One region of the Streptomyces sp. NPDC029044 genome, then DNA from elsewhere that is predicted to be linked to it. Evidence: riboswitches for the same ligand, from Rfam matches in the RefSeq annotation. Region 1 holds a riboswitch; the other holds the start of a gene.
What was found. A riboswitch is a leader RNA that binds a small molecule or an ion and turns the genes downstream of it on or off. The one in region 1 is predicted to bind thiamine pyrophosphate.
Positions count from the first base shown of each region.

Region 1 (7,109 bases):
CGCCGAACCGCTCGGACAGCTCGTTCATCAGCGCCGTACAGGCCATGTCCGGGTAGCGGTTGAAATTGCAGGCCGCCGCCGTGACGGTCTCCATCACGCCGGGCAGCGGCGGATACGGGTTCTCGTTGGAGGACAGCTTGTAGGCCACCGGTCCACCCGCCGCAGCGGGCTTGCCCGGCTTGTAGGTGGGGATCCCCTCCAGCTCGGCGCGCAGCTTGGGGCTCGTCTCGCTCACCGCAGTCCTCCTCGTGAAGACCGGCGGCCCATGACCGCCGCCGACATCCAATACTCCTCACCTTATGAGGATTCGGCGCCGCTGCGTAGAGCAACGACCGAGCAGCGGGCCCTGTCCTCCCCGTCCCACCGGCATCAGGGGCATCACCGCACCAAGGCGTACGAATCCAGGGGCGCGCCTCACATATATCTACGCGCCGGTGGTGCACGCCGTGGCGCGCATCCCTCGTGCAGGTGAGTTGAGACCTCTTCGCAACCTCGCCCACTTGGCAGGCCCGTGCGCGCCGACAAGACACGTACTGCCATGAGAGCGCTCAACACCCTTTGTTTCCAAAGCAATTACTGTTAAATGATCATGCAGAAACGTGCCTGTCAACGCGTGCATATGCGTCCGCACTACCCCACCGCATGAGCCCTACTATCGGCTCGCCATGACAGCAGCAGGGAAGCACCAGGTGAGCCGCGCGGAAACCTCACGGCGAGGCAGCAGGCCGGGTCGGGCGGGCATCAGAGACGTGGCCGCCGCAGCCGGAGTCTCCATCACAACCGTCTCCGACGCCCTCAACGGCAAGGGCCGGCTCCCGGACGCCACCCGGCGCCATGTCCGCGAGGTCGCCGACCGGCTGGGCTACCGCCCCTCGGCCGCCGCCCGGACCCTCCGTACCGGCAAGTCGGGACTCATCGGCCTGACCGTCACCACGTACGGGGATGAACCTTTCACCTTCACGGAGTTCGCGTACTTCGCGGAGATGGCGCGGGCCGCCACCTCCGCCGCGCTCGCCCGCGGCTACGCCCTCGTCATCCTGCCCGCGACCTCCCGCCACGACGTGTGGTCGAACGTCGCCCTGGACGGCACCGTCGTCATCGACCCCTCCGACCAGGACCCGGTCGTCAGCGAACTCGTCCGGCAGGGTCTGCCGGTCGTCTCCGACGGGCGCCCGGCCGGCGCACTGCCGGTCACCGCCTGGGTCGACAACGACCACGAGGCCGCCGTCCTCGGCATCCTCGACCACCTGGCCGACGCCGGCGCCCGCCGCATCGGCCTGCTGACCGGCACGTCGACGGACACGTACACCCATCTGTCGACCACGGCCTACCTGCGCTGGTGCGAGCGGGTGGGCCAGGATCCGGTGTACGAGGCCTACCCGGCGCACGATCCGTGCGCGGGAGCCGTGGCCGCCGACCGGCTGCTCGCCCGGCCCGACCGGCCCGACGCGGTCTACGGACTGTTCGACCCGAACGGCACCGACCTGCTCGCCGCGGCCCGCCGCTACGGCCTGCGCGTCCCGGACGACCTGCTGCTGGTCTGCTGTAGCGAGTCCACCGTGTACGCCAACACCGAGCCGCCGATCACCACGCTCTCCCTCAAGCCCCGACGCATCGGCACGGCGGTGGTGCAGCTCCTCATCGACGCCATCGAGGGAGTGGAATCCGACCGGCCGGTGGAGCAGGTGATACCGACGGAGCTGATCGTGCGCACCTCGTCCCAGCGACGCTCGCCGCGCACGACGGTCAGCCCGCCGCGATCGCCCGAGGAGACGTAGGTCCCGTCCGCGGGTAGAGGGAAGGTCGTACTCCTGGGGAGAAACAGGGCCGGTCCCCCGGAGAGAAGGGATCGTTCTCGCGAAGAGCAGAAGAGCGAGGGCGGTCACACGGTGGTCAAAGCCCGGCCCAATCGGGGCGAAAGCCGCGGTGAACTGGACTCCTGCTCTGATTCACCACCCCTGGGTCATCACATGGCGCGATCCGCATTCCTATGATGGGCCCACGACACCCGCGGGCCGCTACGACCAGGCAGTCCGATGCGGTGCAATGCGGCGCGATGGTGGAGGGGTCGATGACTCAGGGGGCCGGTCAGGGACCCGAGGTGGAGCGGACGGCGACGTTGCGCGACTTCCGGGTGCCCGCGTACGTCCACGAGACCGGTCCGTACGTCCACAGCGTCCACCCCGGTGACGTCGCTCCGCCGCCCGAGGAGGCCTATCCCGAGGGGTACACGCCGACCGAGCGCGACCTTCCCGTCATCAACCGGGGTGACACTGTCCAGGTGACCGTGGACCCCGAGAACGCCGCCGCCCCGCAGGCCACCACCGGGCAGGGCCCGCTGTACGTCGTGGGTGACGTGCACGGCTACCTCGACCAGCTGGTGTCGGCCCTCCAGGAGAAGGGCCTGCTCGACGCCGCCGGAAACTGGTGCGCGGGCACCGCCCGGCTGTGGTTCCTCGGCGACTTCACCGACCGCGGACCGGACGGCATCGGCGTCATCGACCTCGTGATGCGGCTGTCCGCCGAGGCGGCCGCGGCCGGCGGCTACTGCAAGGCGCTCATGGGCAACCACGAGCTGCTGCTGCTCGGTGCCAAGCGGTTCGGCGACACCCCCATCAACTCCGGCGCGGGCACCGCCACCTTCCAGGCGGCGTGGCTCCTCAACGGCGGCCAGAAGACGGACATGGACCGCCTCCAGGACCACCACCTTCAGTGGATGTCGCGTCTTGACGCCATCGAGGAGGTCGACGGGCACCTGCTCGTCCACTCCGACACCACCGCCTACCTCGACTACGGCCGCTCCATCGAAGAGGTCAACGACACCGTCCGCGAGACGATCACCCGCAACGACGCGGACGAGGTCTGGGACCTGTTCCGCAAGTTCACCAAGCGGTTCTCCTTCCGCGACGAGGGCGGCGCTGACGCCGTGCGCTCCCTGCTCGATACGTACGGGGGCACCCGCATCGTTCACGGGCACAGCCCGATTCCGTATCTGCTGGGCGAGGTCGGCTCCGAGGACGACGAGGACAACCGCGACCCCGTGATCGAGGGACCGCACGTCTACGCCGACGGCCTCGCCATCGCGATGGACGGTGGCGTGACCATGGCCGGAAAGCTACTGGTCGAGCAACTGCCGCTGGATACGTGAACGTTCACCGGGCAGGCGTTCCCCTTCGGAGGACCGGGCCGGTGACGGGTCAATTTCGGTAAACCCCCTGTCACCGCATACCGTCACCGCTCTACCATCGGCTTATCCGTAGCAGGCTCCCCTCCGTTTCTGCCCGACGGCTCGTCAGCATGCCGAGCCCCAAGCCCTACGGAGCATCGGGGGATGCACATGAACAGCGTTCCGCAGCACCTGCTGAGCGAGGACCGCCAGGAATACGAGCGGATCCTCGATGAGGCGCTGCGCTCCGCACCACACCGTCCCGAACTGGCCGCTGTCGGTCAGCGGCTCAACCCCGAACAACTGCGCACCATGGCGCTGAACGCGACCGCACTCATCACGGCGGCGGCGTCGGCCGAGTACCAGCACTACGTCAAGGTCCGCGACGAACTGCGACAGCCGGCGTCGGCCGGCTCGCAGGCCGTGCGCGAATCCGGTTCCGCCGAGCCCGCGGGCGCCTCGGGACTCGTCACCGCCATGGGAGGGGTCGCCGAGACCGCCGGCGCGGGCGCCGTCGCCGTCGTCGCCGTCCTCGCGCCCGTCCTCGCCGGAACGGCCGCGGCGATCTTCCTGCTCGTCGGTTACATCCTGCGGATGATCGACCCGGATCAGGGCTTCGCCCGGACCATGCTCACCACGGGCTGGGTGTTCGGCGCCGTGACCGCGGTGGCGATCCTCGTAGCCGCGGTGGGACTGCTGCTCACGGCCCTGCGGAACAAGCCCTCGGCCGAAGGCGGACCGTACGGCGAACTGCAGGGCGAGGTGGCCCAGGCCAAGGAGGCCTGGCACGAGGCCCTGCTGGAACGCGGCATCCTGCCCTTCCTGCGGGAGGCCCTCGTCGACCCCGGCGCGGCGGCAGCACTGCACCACACGCCCTCGCCCACGCCGGTCAGCCGCATGCCGCACCTCGGCTACGGCCGCCCGGGGTTCACCAGCCCGGACGACGGCGACCGCGGCTCGCGCCCCAGCTTCAGCAGCCCGGACTACACCAGCCCGGACTTCGGAGGGCCGGAGCACCAGCCGGAGTAGCACTCGCCGGAGCCCGTCCGAGCTGCGGATTCGAGCGGGCGGACCCACAGGCCGGGGGACCATCGGCCCCCGGGCCTGTGCGCGGCCGGGTCAGTCCGCGATGGGCAGGTACACGCGGTTCCCGCTCGCCGCGAACTCCTTCGACTTCAGGGCCATGCCCTCCTCGATCTCGGTCCGTGTGCCGCCGTGTTCACGGCGGATGTCCTGCGAGATCTTCATGCTGCAGAACTTGGGACCGCACATCGAGCAGAAGTGAGCCGTCTTGGCGGGCTCGGCGGGCAGGGTCTCGTCGTGGAACTCCCGTGCCGTGTCCGGGTCGAGGGCCAGGTTGAACTGGTCCTCCCACCGGAACTCGAAACGGGCGTCGGACAGCGCGTCGTCCCACTCCTGCGCACCCGGGTGTCCCTTGGCGAGATCGGCTGCGTGGGCGGCGATCTTGTAGGTGATGACGCCGGTCTTGACGTCGTCACGGTTCGGCAGGCCCAAGTGCTCCTTGGGCGTGACGTAGCAGAGCATCGCCGTGCCCCACCAGGCGATCATCGCGGCACCGATGCCGGAGGTGATGTGGTCGTACGCCGGCGCGACGTCCGTGGTCAGCGGGCCGAGCGTATAGAACGGAGCTTCATCGCAGATCTCCTGCTGAAGGTCGATGTTCTCCTTGATCTTGTGCATCGGGACGTGGCCCGGGCCCTCGATCATGGTCTGTACGTTGAAACGCTTCGCGATCCGGTTGAGTTCCCCGAGTGTGCGCAGCTCCGCGAACTGCGCCTCGTCGTTGGCGTCCGCGATCGATCCGGGCCGCAGGCCGTCCCCCAGCGAGTACGTGACGTCGTACGCGGCGAGGATCTCGCAGAGTTCCTCGAAGTTCTCGTACAGGAACGACTCCTTGTGGTGTGCGAGGCACCAGGCGGCCATGATCGAGCCGCCGCGGGAGACGATGCCGGTCTTGCGGTTCGCGGTCAGCGGCACGTACGCCAGGCGAACGCCCGCGTGGACCGTCATGTAGTCCACGCCCTGCTCGGCCTGCTCGATGACCGTGTCCTTGTAGATCTCCCAGGTCAGTTCCTCGGCCCTGCCGTCGACCTTCTCCAGTGCCTGGTAGAGCGGCACGGTGCCGATGGGGACGGGGGAGTTGCGCAGGACCCACTCGCGCGTGGTGTGGATGTTGCGGCCGGTGGACAGGTCCATGACCGTGTCGGCGCCCCAGCGGGTCGCCCAGGTCATCTTCTCGACCTCCTCCTCGATGGAGGACGTCACGGCCGAGTTGCCGATGTTGGCGTTGACCTTCACCAGGAACCGCTTGCCGATGATCATCGGCTCGATCTCCGGGTGGTTGACGTTGGCCGGCAGCACGGCCCGCCCTGCGGCGATCTCGTCGCGCACATCCTCGGGAGCCACGTTCTCCCTGATGGCGACGTACTCCATCTCGGGCGTGATCTCTCCCCGGCGGGCGTACGCGAGCTGCGTGACGGCCTGGCCCTCCCTGCCACGGCGCGGCAGGCGGGGCCGGCCGGGGAAGACGGCGTCCAGGTTGCGGAGGCCGCCGCGGGGCGAGGTGTGCTTGATGCCGTCGTCCTCGGGACGGACGGGGCGGCCCGCGTACTCCTCGGTGTCGCCGCGGGCGATGATCCAGTTCTCGCGCAGCGGCGACAGGCCCCTGCGGACGTCGGTGTCGACGAGCGGATCGGTGTACGGGCCCGACGTGTCGTACAGCGTGACCGACTGGCCGTTCGTGAGGTGCACCTGACGGACCGGCACGCGCAGGTCGGGGCGGGTGCCCTCGATGTACGCCTTGTGCCAGCCGATGGACTTCCCGGCCTCCTCGGACTTCTCGTCCTGAACGGAGGCAGGCGTGCGTGCGTCCTTGTTGGTCATCAGACCTACTCCCTACGCCGGCATTACCCGGTAACAGGTTCGGCGGTCGACGCAGCGGTTTCCGTCCGGCGACGTTTCGTGTGAAACATCACTCGACTCCGGCGATGTTTCATGTGAAACATCGCTGGGACGGAGGTCAGCGCCCTCTCAGCCCGGTGCTCCGAGCTCCCGCGTGTACAAAAGGTGCCTCCACGCTAGCGGCAATTCTGGCGCGGTGAACAGAGGGCCCCCCTCGTTCTTGCGATGATCGGTCGGTGACCACGACGCAGCGTCCCCCCTACCCACCGCCCGAGCCGCCCCGCGGATCCGGCGCCGGAAACGGCAACGGCCGTGGTGACGGCCATGATTTCGCCGCCGGAGGCCGGCAGGGGCAAGCCGGCCGGCAGGGCCCCGGGCCCGGATACGGGCGTGACGGGCGCTTCGGTCCCTCGGGCGGCGGTGAGTACGGACCGGGCTTCGGTGGCGGCCCGGGTGCCGGTTCTCACGGTGGTCATGGCGCTCCCACGGGCGGGCGGGGACCGGGGCACGGCCCTGCTGGTTCCGGTGGCGGCGACGGACATGGCCACGGTCACGGCTCCGGTGACAGCAATGGCCGTGGCGGACACGAGCACGGTGGCGCTGACGGCAGCGGCCGTGGCGGAGGTGACGGTCACGGTTCCGGTGACGGCAATGGCCGTGGCGGAGGCGACGGTCACGGTTCCGCGCCGGGCGGCGGGCACGGGCATTCGCACAGCCACGGGCCGGCCGCGCCCGTCTCCCTGCACCTGCGCAAGGTCATCGCGGCGGTCCTGATCCCGTTCGCCGCGGCGGTGCTGGTCGGTCTCGTCGTGCTGTGGCCGGGCGGCGCCCCGGCTCACGAGCGCACCGGCGTCGGCTTCGACCGGCAGACGCAGGACGCCACGGTCACCAAGGTGGTCGAGGTGAGCTGCAAGGAGGCCGGCGCTTCGGGCGTTCCGCCGACCGGCGACACCTCCACCGCGGAGGGTTCCTCCGCGGTGCAGCAGGAGCAGGGCACCTGCAAGCGGGCGACGATCCGGGT
Region 1 covers NZ_JBEZWN010000003.1:177,849-184,957, forward strand. The annotation lists gene hisC (histidinol-phosphate transaminase) at 1-235, opposite strand, end outside; gene AB0E85_RS04290 (LacI family DNA-binding transcriptional regulator) at 666-1,778, shown strand; gene AB0E85_RS04295 (metallophosphoesterase) at 2,057-3,148, shown strand; gene AB0E85_RS04300 (hypothetical protein) at 3,332-4,195, shown strand; gene thiC (phosphomethylpyrimidine synthase ThiC) at 4,286-6,070, opposite strand; TPP riboswitch at 6,063-6,252, opposite strand; gene AB0E85_RS04310 (YibE/F family protein) at 6,325-7,109, shown strand, end outside.

Region 2 (7,109 bases), on a different contig from region 1:
TGGGTTGCGGATGCCGAGACCGGAGCCGATCGGCGACCCGAGCGGCATGATCGCCGCACAGCCCGCGTCCTCCAGCTTCCGCGCGAGCACCGGATCGTCGTTGGTGTACGGCAGGACCGTGAACCCGTCGTCGACCAGCGTCTCGGCCGCCTCCAGGGTCTCGATCGGGTCCGGCAGCAGCGTGCGCTCGTCGGCGATGACCTCCAGTTTGATCAGGTCGGTGCCGAGGGCCTCGCGCGCGAGACGGGCCGTGAGGACGGCCTCGCCGGCCGTGAAGCAGCCCGCCGTGTTGGGCAGCACCCGGATGCCGAGCCGGTCCAGGACGGACAGCACCGAACCGTGCACCGAGGCGTTCACCCGGCGCATCGCGACGGTCGTCAGCTCCGTCCCCGAGGCGACGAGCGACCGCTCCAGCACATCCAGGCTGGGTGCCCCGCCCGTGCCCATGATCAGACGGGACGTGAACGACGTGCCACCGAGGACGAACGGATCGTCGGCCATGGTCAGCCTCCTTGGACGGCCGTGAGGACTTCCACCCGGTCTCCTTCGGAGAGCGGCGTGGCGGGCCACTGCGTGCGCGGGACGACGGTTTCGTTGAGGGCGGCGGCCACGCCCGAGGGCGAGGCGGTGAGCGACCTCACGACGGTGTCGAGAGCGGTGCCGGGCCGGACGTCCCGGGACTCGCCGTTGACGGAGATGTTCATGCGGGCTGCTCCGTGAGTGCGGTGGCAGGACTGAAACGCTTCGGGGTGAAGGGCCGGGCCTCCTCCGGGAGTTCACCCGTGGCCAGGGCGTGCGCCAGGGCGTCGCCGGTCACCGGCGTGAGCAGGACGCCGTTGCGGTAGTGCCCGGTGGCCAGCAGCAGGCCCTCCAGACCCGTCGGGCCGAGCAGGGGCGCGTTGTCGGGGGAGCCGGGCCGCAGCCCGGCCCGGGTCTCGGTGAGCGGCAGCTCGGTGATGCCCGGGACCAGCTCGTGCGCGTCGCGCAGCAGTTCGTACACGCCGCCCGCGGTCACGGTGGTGTCCCAGCCCAGCTCCTCGCTCGTGGCCCCGACGACGAGTTCGCCGTTCTCGCGCGGCACCAGGTAGACGTGACTGCCACGCACCACCGCGCGCACGGTCCGGTTCAGGAACGGCCCGTGCCGCAGCGGCATCGTCAGGCGCAGGACCTGCCCCTTCACCGGCCGCACCGGAGGCAGCATGTCCTGCGGGACGCCCGCGAGCCGCCCGCTGAGACTGCCCCCGGCGAGCACCACCTGCCCGGCGGCCACCTCGGTCCCGCCGGCCAGGACGGCACCCGCGGCCCGGTCCCGTACGACGGTCAGCCGCTCCGCCCACGTCCGGTGGAAGGCCACGCCCGCCCGCTCACATGCGGCGACCAGGGCACCGGCCAGCCGCCGGGGGTCGATCTGGTGGTCGCCGTCGACCCGCAGCCCGCCGCGCACGCCGGGCGCGAGCATCGGCTCCAGGCGCCGGCACTCGCGCCCGGACAGCCACTGCGACTCCAGGCCCGACTGCTGCTGCAGTGCGTGCAGTTCGCGCAGGTGGGACCGGTCGTCGGCGTCCAGGGCCACGGCGAGCGTGCCGCAGCGGCGGTAGCCGAGGTCCCGGCCGGTCAGCTCGGTGAGCTCGGCGGCGAAGTCCGGGTAGCGCCGGGCCGAGGTGAGATTCAGGCCGAGCAGGGTCTGTTCGCCGTAGTGCAGTTCCGTGACGGCGGCCAGCATGCCGGCCGCGACCTGCGCGGCCCCGCCGCCCGGCTCGGGGTCGACGACGGCCGTGGTGAACCCGCGCTGCGCGGCCCGCCAGGCCGTGACCAGGCCGATGATCCCGCCCCCGACGACGAGGACGTCTGACGATGTGGACGTAGGCGACATGGGCGTCCAGCCCCTCCCTTCGCCGGCATGACCCGGATCAGGTTCGTACGGTCGGAGGCCGCCAGCCTCCCTCTCAGCCCGGTGCGTCCGGGCTCCCGCGAGTGCTTTACGTTGGCCACCCTAGCCCGATGCCCTGTCCCGCAGTAAGGGAGCCTCAGCCCATGACCCGGTCCCTCGACGGTCTCGTCCTCGCCCCGGTCGCCGACCAGGCACCGGGCCAGGTGGGCACCCGCACCCGGTTCACGTACCACGAGCGGGAGGGCGAGATCTGGGCCGAGTACGCGGGTGGCGACGTCGTACGCGGCCATCTCGTGGGTACCCGGGAAGGTGACCGGCTGGACTTCCGGTACGTCCAGCTCAAGCGGGACGGGACCACGTCCTCGGGGCACTGCGTGTCGGCGGTCGTGGAACTGCCCGACGGGCGGGTGCGGCTGGAGGAGACCTGGGAGTGGGAGTCCCGGGCGGGCAGCGGCACGAGCGTTGTGGAGCAGGTCACGGCGCACGAGCACTGACTGACAATTCGTCAGGTGTCTATGGTGATCAGGTGAGCGAGCAGACGCAGGACCCAGGTTCGTCCGCGCCGCGGCGCGTCGTCGTGGCGGGTGCGGGGATGGCCGGCGTGCAGACCGCCGTCGCCCTGCGCGAGCGGGGCTTCACCGGTGACGTGATCCTGCTCGGCGCCGAGCCCCACCAGCCCTACGACCGGCCCCCGTTGTCCAAGGCGGTCCTGCTCGGCAAGGCCGAGGGTTCCGCCTTCGACGTCGACTTCGAAGCCCTCGGCGTCGAACTGCGCCTCGGCTGCGAGGTGCTGGGCCTGCGCCCCGCCGGCCACGAACTGGACACCGAGGACGGGCCCGTGCCGTACGACGTCCTGGTCGTCGCGACCGGTGCCGAACCGGTCCGGCTGCCCGGCGCGGAGGGCGTGCCCGGCGTGCACCTGCTGCGCACCCTGGACGACGCCGAGCGGCTGCGGCCGGTGCTGGCCCGCAAGCACGACATCGTGGTCGTCGGCGCGGGCTGGATCGGAGCCGAGTTCGCCACGGCCGCCCGCGAGGCGGGCTGCGCCGTGACCGTCGTGGAGGCCGCGGAACGGCCGCTCGCCGGGGCACTGCCCGCCGAGGTGGCCGACCCGATGACCGGCTGGTACGCCGACGCCGGCGCGACCCTGCGGACCCACGCGCGCGTGGAGCGTGTCGAGCCCGGCGCGGTACTCCTGGACGACGGCTCGCGGCTGCCCGCGGGCGCGGTCGTCGTCGGTGTCGGCGCCCGCCCGGCGACGGCCTGGCTGGCCGGCTCCGGGATCGAGCTCGGTGCGCACGGCGAGATCGTGGCCGACGAGCATCTGCGCACGTCCGTGCCCGACGTGTACGCCGTCGGCGACTGCGCATCCTTCCCCTCGGGGCGCTACGGCGAGCGCCTGCTGGTCCACCACTGGGACAACGCCCTCCAGGGGCCGCGCACGGTCGCCGTGAACATCGTCGGCCGGGCCACGGCGGAGACGCTCGCGGTGTACGACCCGGTGCCGTACTTCTGGTCCGAGCAGTTCGGGCGGTTCGTCCAGTACGCCGGGCACCACGCGGCCGCGGACACGATCCTGTGGCGGGGCGACCCCGCCGGACCGGCCTGGACGGTCTGCTGGCTGCGCGGTGAGCGGCTGGTCGCGCTGCTGGCGGTGGGCCGGCCCCGGGACCTGGCGCAGGGCCGCCGCCTGATCGAGTCGGGCGCCGCGATGAATCCGGTGCTGCTGGCGGATCCGGCCAGGCCCATGAAGGCGGCGACGGCTTGAGCTACGGCCCCTCGCGGGGCCGCCCGGGCGGCGCTGCCGGGCCCGGCGGGGCGCCCGCGTGGGCCGGGCCGACTTCCGACTGTCAGTGGCAGATGGCAGGCTGGTTTCCGTGACCGAGATTGACGCAAAGATCGATGCTCTCGTCCCCGCCTGGCTCACCCTCCCCGACATCGCCGAACAGCTCGGCGTCGAGGTGACGCGTGTGCGGCAGCTGGTCAAGGACGGCCAGCTCATCGCCGTACGCCGTGGTGAGAACCGCGCGCTGCACGTCCCCGCCGCCTTCATCGACGGGGACAAGGTCGTCAAGGGCCTGTCCGGGACCCTGACGCTCCTGCGGGACGACGGCTTCACGGACGAAGAGATGCTGGAGTGGCTCTTCACCCCGGACCCCAGCCTGCCCGGCACCCCCGCGCAGGCGCTCGGTGAGAATCGCGGCACGGAGGTGAAGCGCCGCGCCCAGGCGCTCGCGGTCTGACCCGGCCCCGGCCGGACAACCGTCCGGTGCCGTGTGAGCGGGGCCGGACCTGACCAACCGCCCGAGGAGGGCCGTGACCCCAGGGGCCACGGCCCGGGGCGGCTCGGGCCTGCCCTGGCCGGTGGCCGTCCCCCGAAAGAGCCGCGCGACGGCCACCGGGGCGTGGCGGGACCCGCGCTCAGGCGTAGGGTGCCCGAGGCGTTCGCAGCGGGACAGGGCGCTCCCGCGCCGCACGCCGCCGGCAGCCGCGCGGCCCTCCCGCACGGGTACGCCGACGCACGGACGGGCCCACCGGCCCGCACGCCACGACACCCAGGGGGACTCGCATGACCGGCACCGCCGCCACCGCCCGGGCCCAGCTCGCCGACGCCCGGGTCTATCTCTGCACCGACGCGCGCAAGCGGCAGGGCGACCTCGGGGCGTTCCTCGACGCCGTGCTGACCGGCGGCGTCGACATCGTGCAGTTGCGGGACAAGGGCATGGAGGCCGGTGAGGAGCTGGAGCACCTGGCCGTCTTCGCCGACGCCTGCGCCCGGCACGGCAAGCTGCTCGCGGTCAACGACCGGGCGGACGTCGCGCACGCCGCCGGCTCCGACGTGCTGCACCTCGGGCAGGGCGACCTCCCGGTCCCCGCGGCCCGCGCGCTCCTCGGCGACGACGTCGTGATCGGCCGCTCCACCCACGCCGAGTCCGAGGCCGCCGCGGCCGCCGTCCAGCCGGGCGTGGACTACTTCTGCACCGGCCCGTGCTGGCCGACCCCCACCAAGCCCGGCCGCCACGCGCCCGGCCTGGACCTCGTCCGGTACACCGCCGGTCTCGGCACCGACCGCCCCTGGTTCGCCATCGGCGGCATCGACCTGGGCAACCTCGACCAGGTCCTGGAGGCGGGCGCCCGGCGCGTCGTGGTCGTACGGGCGATCACCGAGGCCGACGACCCGGGGGCCGCGGCGGCCGAGTTCGCGAAGCGGCTGCGGGAGACCCCCTAAGACCTGTCCGAACGGCAGGCTGGGCCGAGACGGTTGTCCAAGGGATGGACAACAAGTGGACAATCCGGTCAAATCTCGGTCCGCGGTTGGGGGACCGACCTCCCCTGGCTAACCTGCCCGTATGGCCCTCGGCACCGCATCCATCAGGTCGGACCACGCCCGCACCGTCCGCGACATGCTCGCGGCCGGCAAGACGACGTATTCGTTCGAGTTCTACGCCCCCAAGACCCCGAAGGGCGAGCGGAACCTGTGGAACGCGCTGCGCCGGGTCGAGGCGGTGGCGCCCGACTTCGTCTCCGTGACCTACGGCGCGGGCGGTTCCACCCGTGCGGGCACGGTCAAGGCGACCGAGGCGATCGCCTCCGACACCACCCTCACCCCGATCGCCCACCTCACCGCGGTCGACCACTCGGTGGCCGACCTGCGCAACATCATCGGCCAGTACGCCGACGCCGGGATCCGCAACATGCTCGCCCTGCGCGGTGACCCGCCCGGCGACCCCATGGGTGACTGGGTGCCGCACCCCCGCGGCCTCGCCTACGCCGCCGAACTCGTCGAACTGATCAAGGCGTCCGGCGACTTCTGCGTGGGCGTCGCCGCCTTCCCGGCGATGCACCCGCGCTCCCTGGACTGGGACAGCGACGTCCGCCACTTCGTCGACAAGTGCCGGGCGGGCGCGGACTACGCCATCACGCAGATGTTCTTCCAGCCGGAGGACTACCTCCGGCTGCGGGACCGGGTCTCCGCAGCCGGCTGCGACACCCCGATCATCCCCGAGGTCATGCCGATCGCGAGCGTGAAGACGCTGGAGCGGATCGGATCGCTCACCAACGCCGCGTTCCCGGCCGCCCTGAAAGAGCGGATCCTCACAGCAAAAGACGATCCGGCCGCTGTACGCTCCATTGGTATCGAATTCGCCACGGAGTTCTGTGCGCAGCTGCTTGCCGAGGGGGTGCCCGGCTTGCACTTCATCACGCTCAACAACTCCACCGCGACACTGGAAATCTACGAGAACCTTGGCCTGCACCATTCACCGCAGGCCTAGACCGTTCGCACCGGTATACGACACACTGCGTAGCGGCCACTGGGAGAGGGGCGTACATGGGCTGGGCGGTCCTCTACATCGCGTTCGGCGTCGTCGCGCTGTGGCTGCTGGGCGAGGTGCTGTTGCAGTACAAGGCGCGGCTGCGCTGGCGGCTGCTGGCCTTCGTCGGGTTCCTCGGTGTCGTCGTCGGTGTCCTGATCCCGTCGGTCGTCGTGATCGGCCTCGGCGCGGCCGCCTTCGCGGTCGGCCAGACCTACGTCACCCTGTCGTTCCGCAGCGGCTTCGCGGCCGGCTGGGCGATGAACGCGCCCGCGCTGGGCGGCAGCAAGCGCCGCCGTGCTGAGCGCGGCCGCCAGGAACCGACCCTGGAGGTCTCCGGCGTGGAGGCCGAGGGCGGCTACGACGACGAGTCCGGCGCCTACCGCCGCGACACCGCCGCCTACGCCCAGGACGACGACTACGACCGCGACGACGTCTTCACCCCCGCCCGCCCCGCCCACCAGCCGACGGCGGCCGAGACCACGGCCGTCTACGAGCCGCAGCCCATGCCGGACGACACCGGCTCCTACGGCACCTACGACAGCGGGTACCCGGCCGCGGGACAGCGGGCCCACGACCAGTACGCCACCCAGGCCGCCGACCAGTCCTACGCCTACGACTACTCCGGCTACGGCCAGCAGCAGGGCTACGACGCCACCGGTCAGCAGCAGTACGCCGCCTACTCCGACCCGTACATCGGCTCGTCGAACTACGGCCAGGGCACGTACGACGGCACCTACGGCGACCAGCAGTACTACGGCCGGCAGCAGGGCTACGACGCCGACGGTCAGCAGCAGTACGCCGGCACCTACGGCGGCGAGACCCCGACCGGCGGGGTGTGGGTCCCGCAGCAGCGCAACACCGACGAGTACGGGCAGGAGCTGCCGCCGGAGCAGCCGTACCCG
Region 2 covers NZ_JBEZWN010000026.1:43,032-50,140, reverse strand. The annotation lists gene AB0E85_RS21495 (thiazole synthase) at 1-501, opposite strand, end outside; gene thiS (sulfur carrier protein ThiS) at 504-704, opposite strand; gene thiO (glycine oxidase ThiO) at 701-1,873, opposite strand; TPP riboswitch at 1,871-1,982, opposite strand; gene AB0E85_RS21480 (hypothetical protein) at 2,035-2,385, shown strand; gene AB0E85_RS21475 (FAD-dependent oxidoreductase) at 2,418-3,659, shown strand; gene AB0E85_RS21470 (Rv2175c family DNA-binding protein) at 3,769-4,134, shown strand; gene thiE (thiamine phosphate synthase) at 4,461-5,120, shown strand; gene metF (methylenetetrahydrofolate reductase [NAD(P)H]) at 5,242-6,165, shown strand; gene AB0E85_RS21455 (hypothetical protein) at 6,222-7,109, shown strand, end outside.
Region 2: linked by a shared signal. The riboswitch ahead of thiO (glycine oxidase ThiO) and the one ahead of thiC (phosphomethylpyrimidine synthase ThiC) in region 1 are both predicted to bind thiamine pyrophosphate.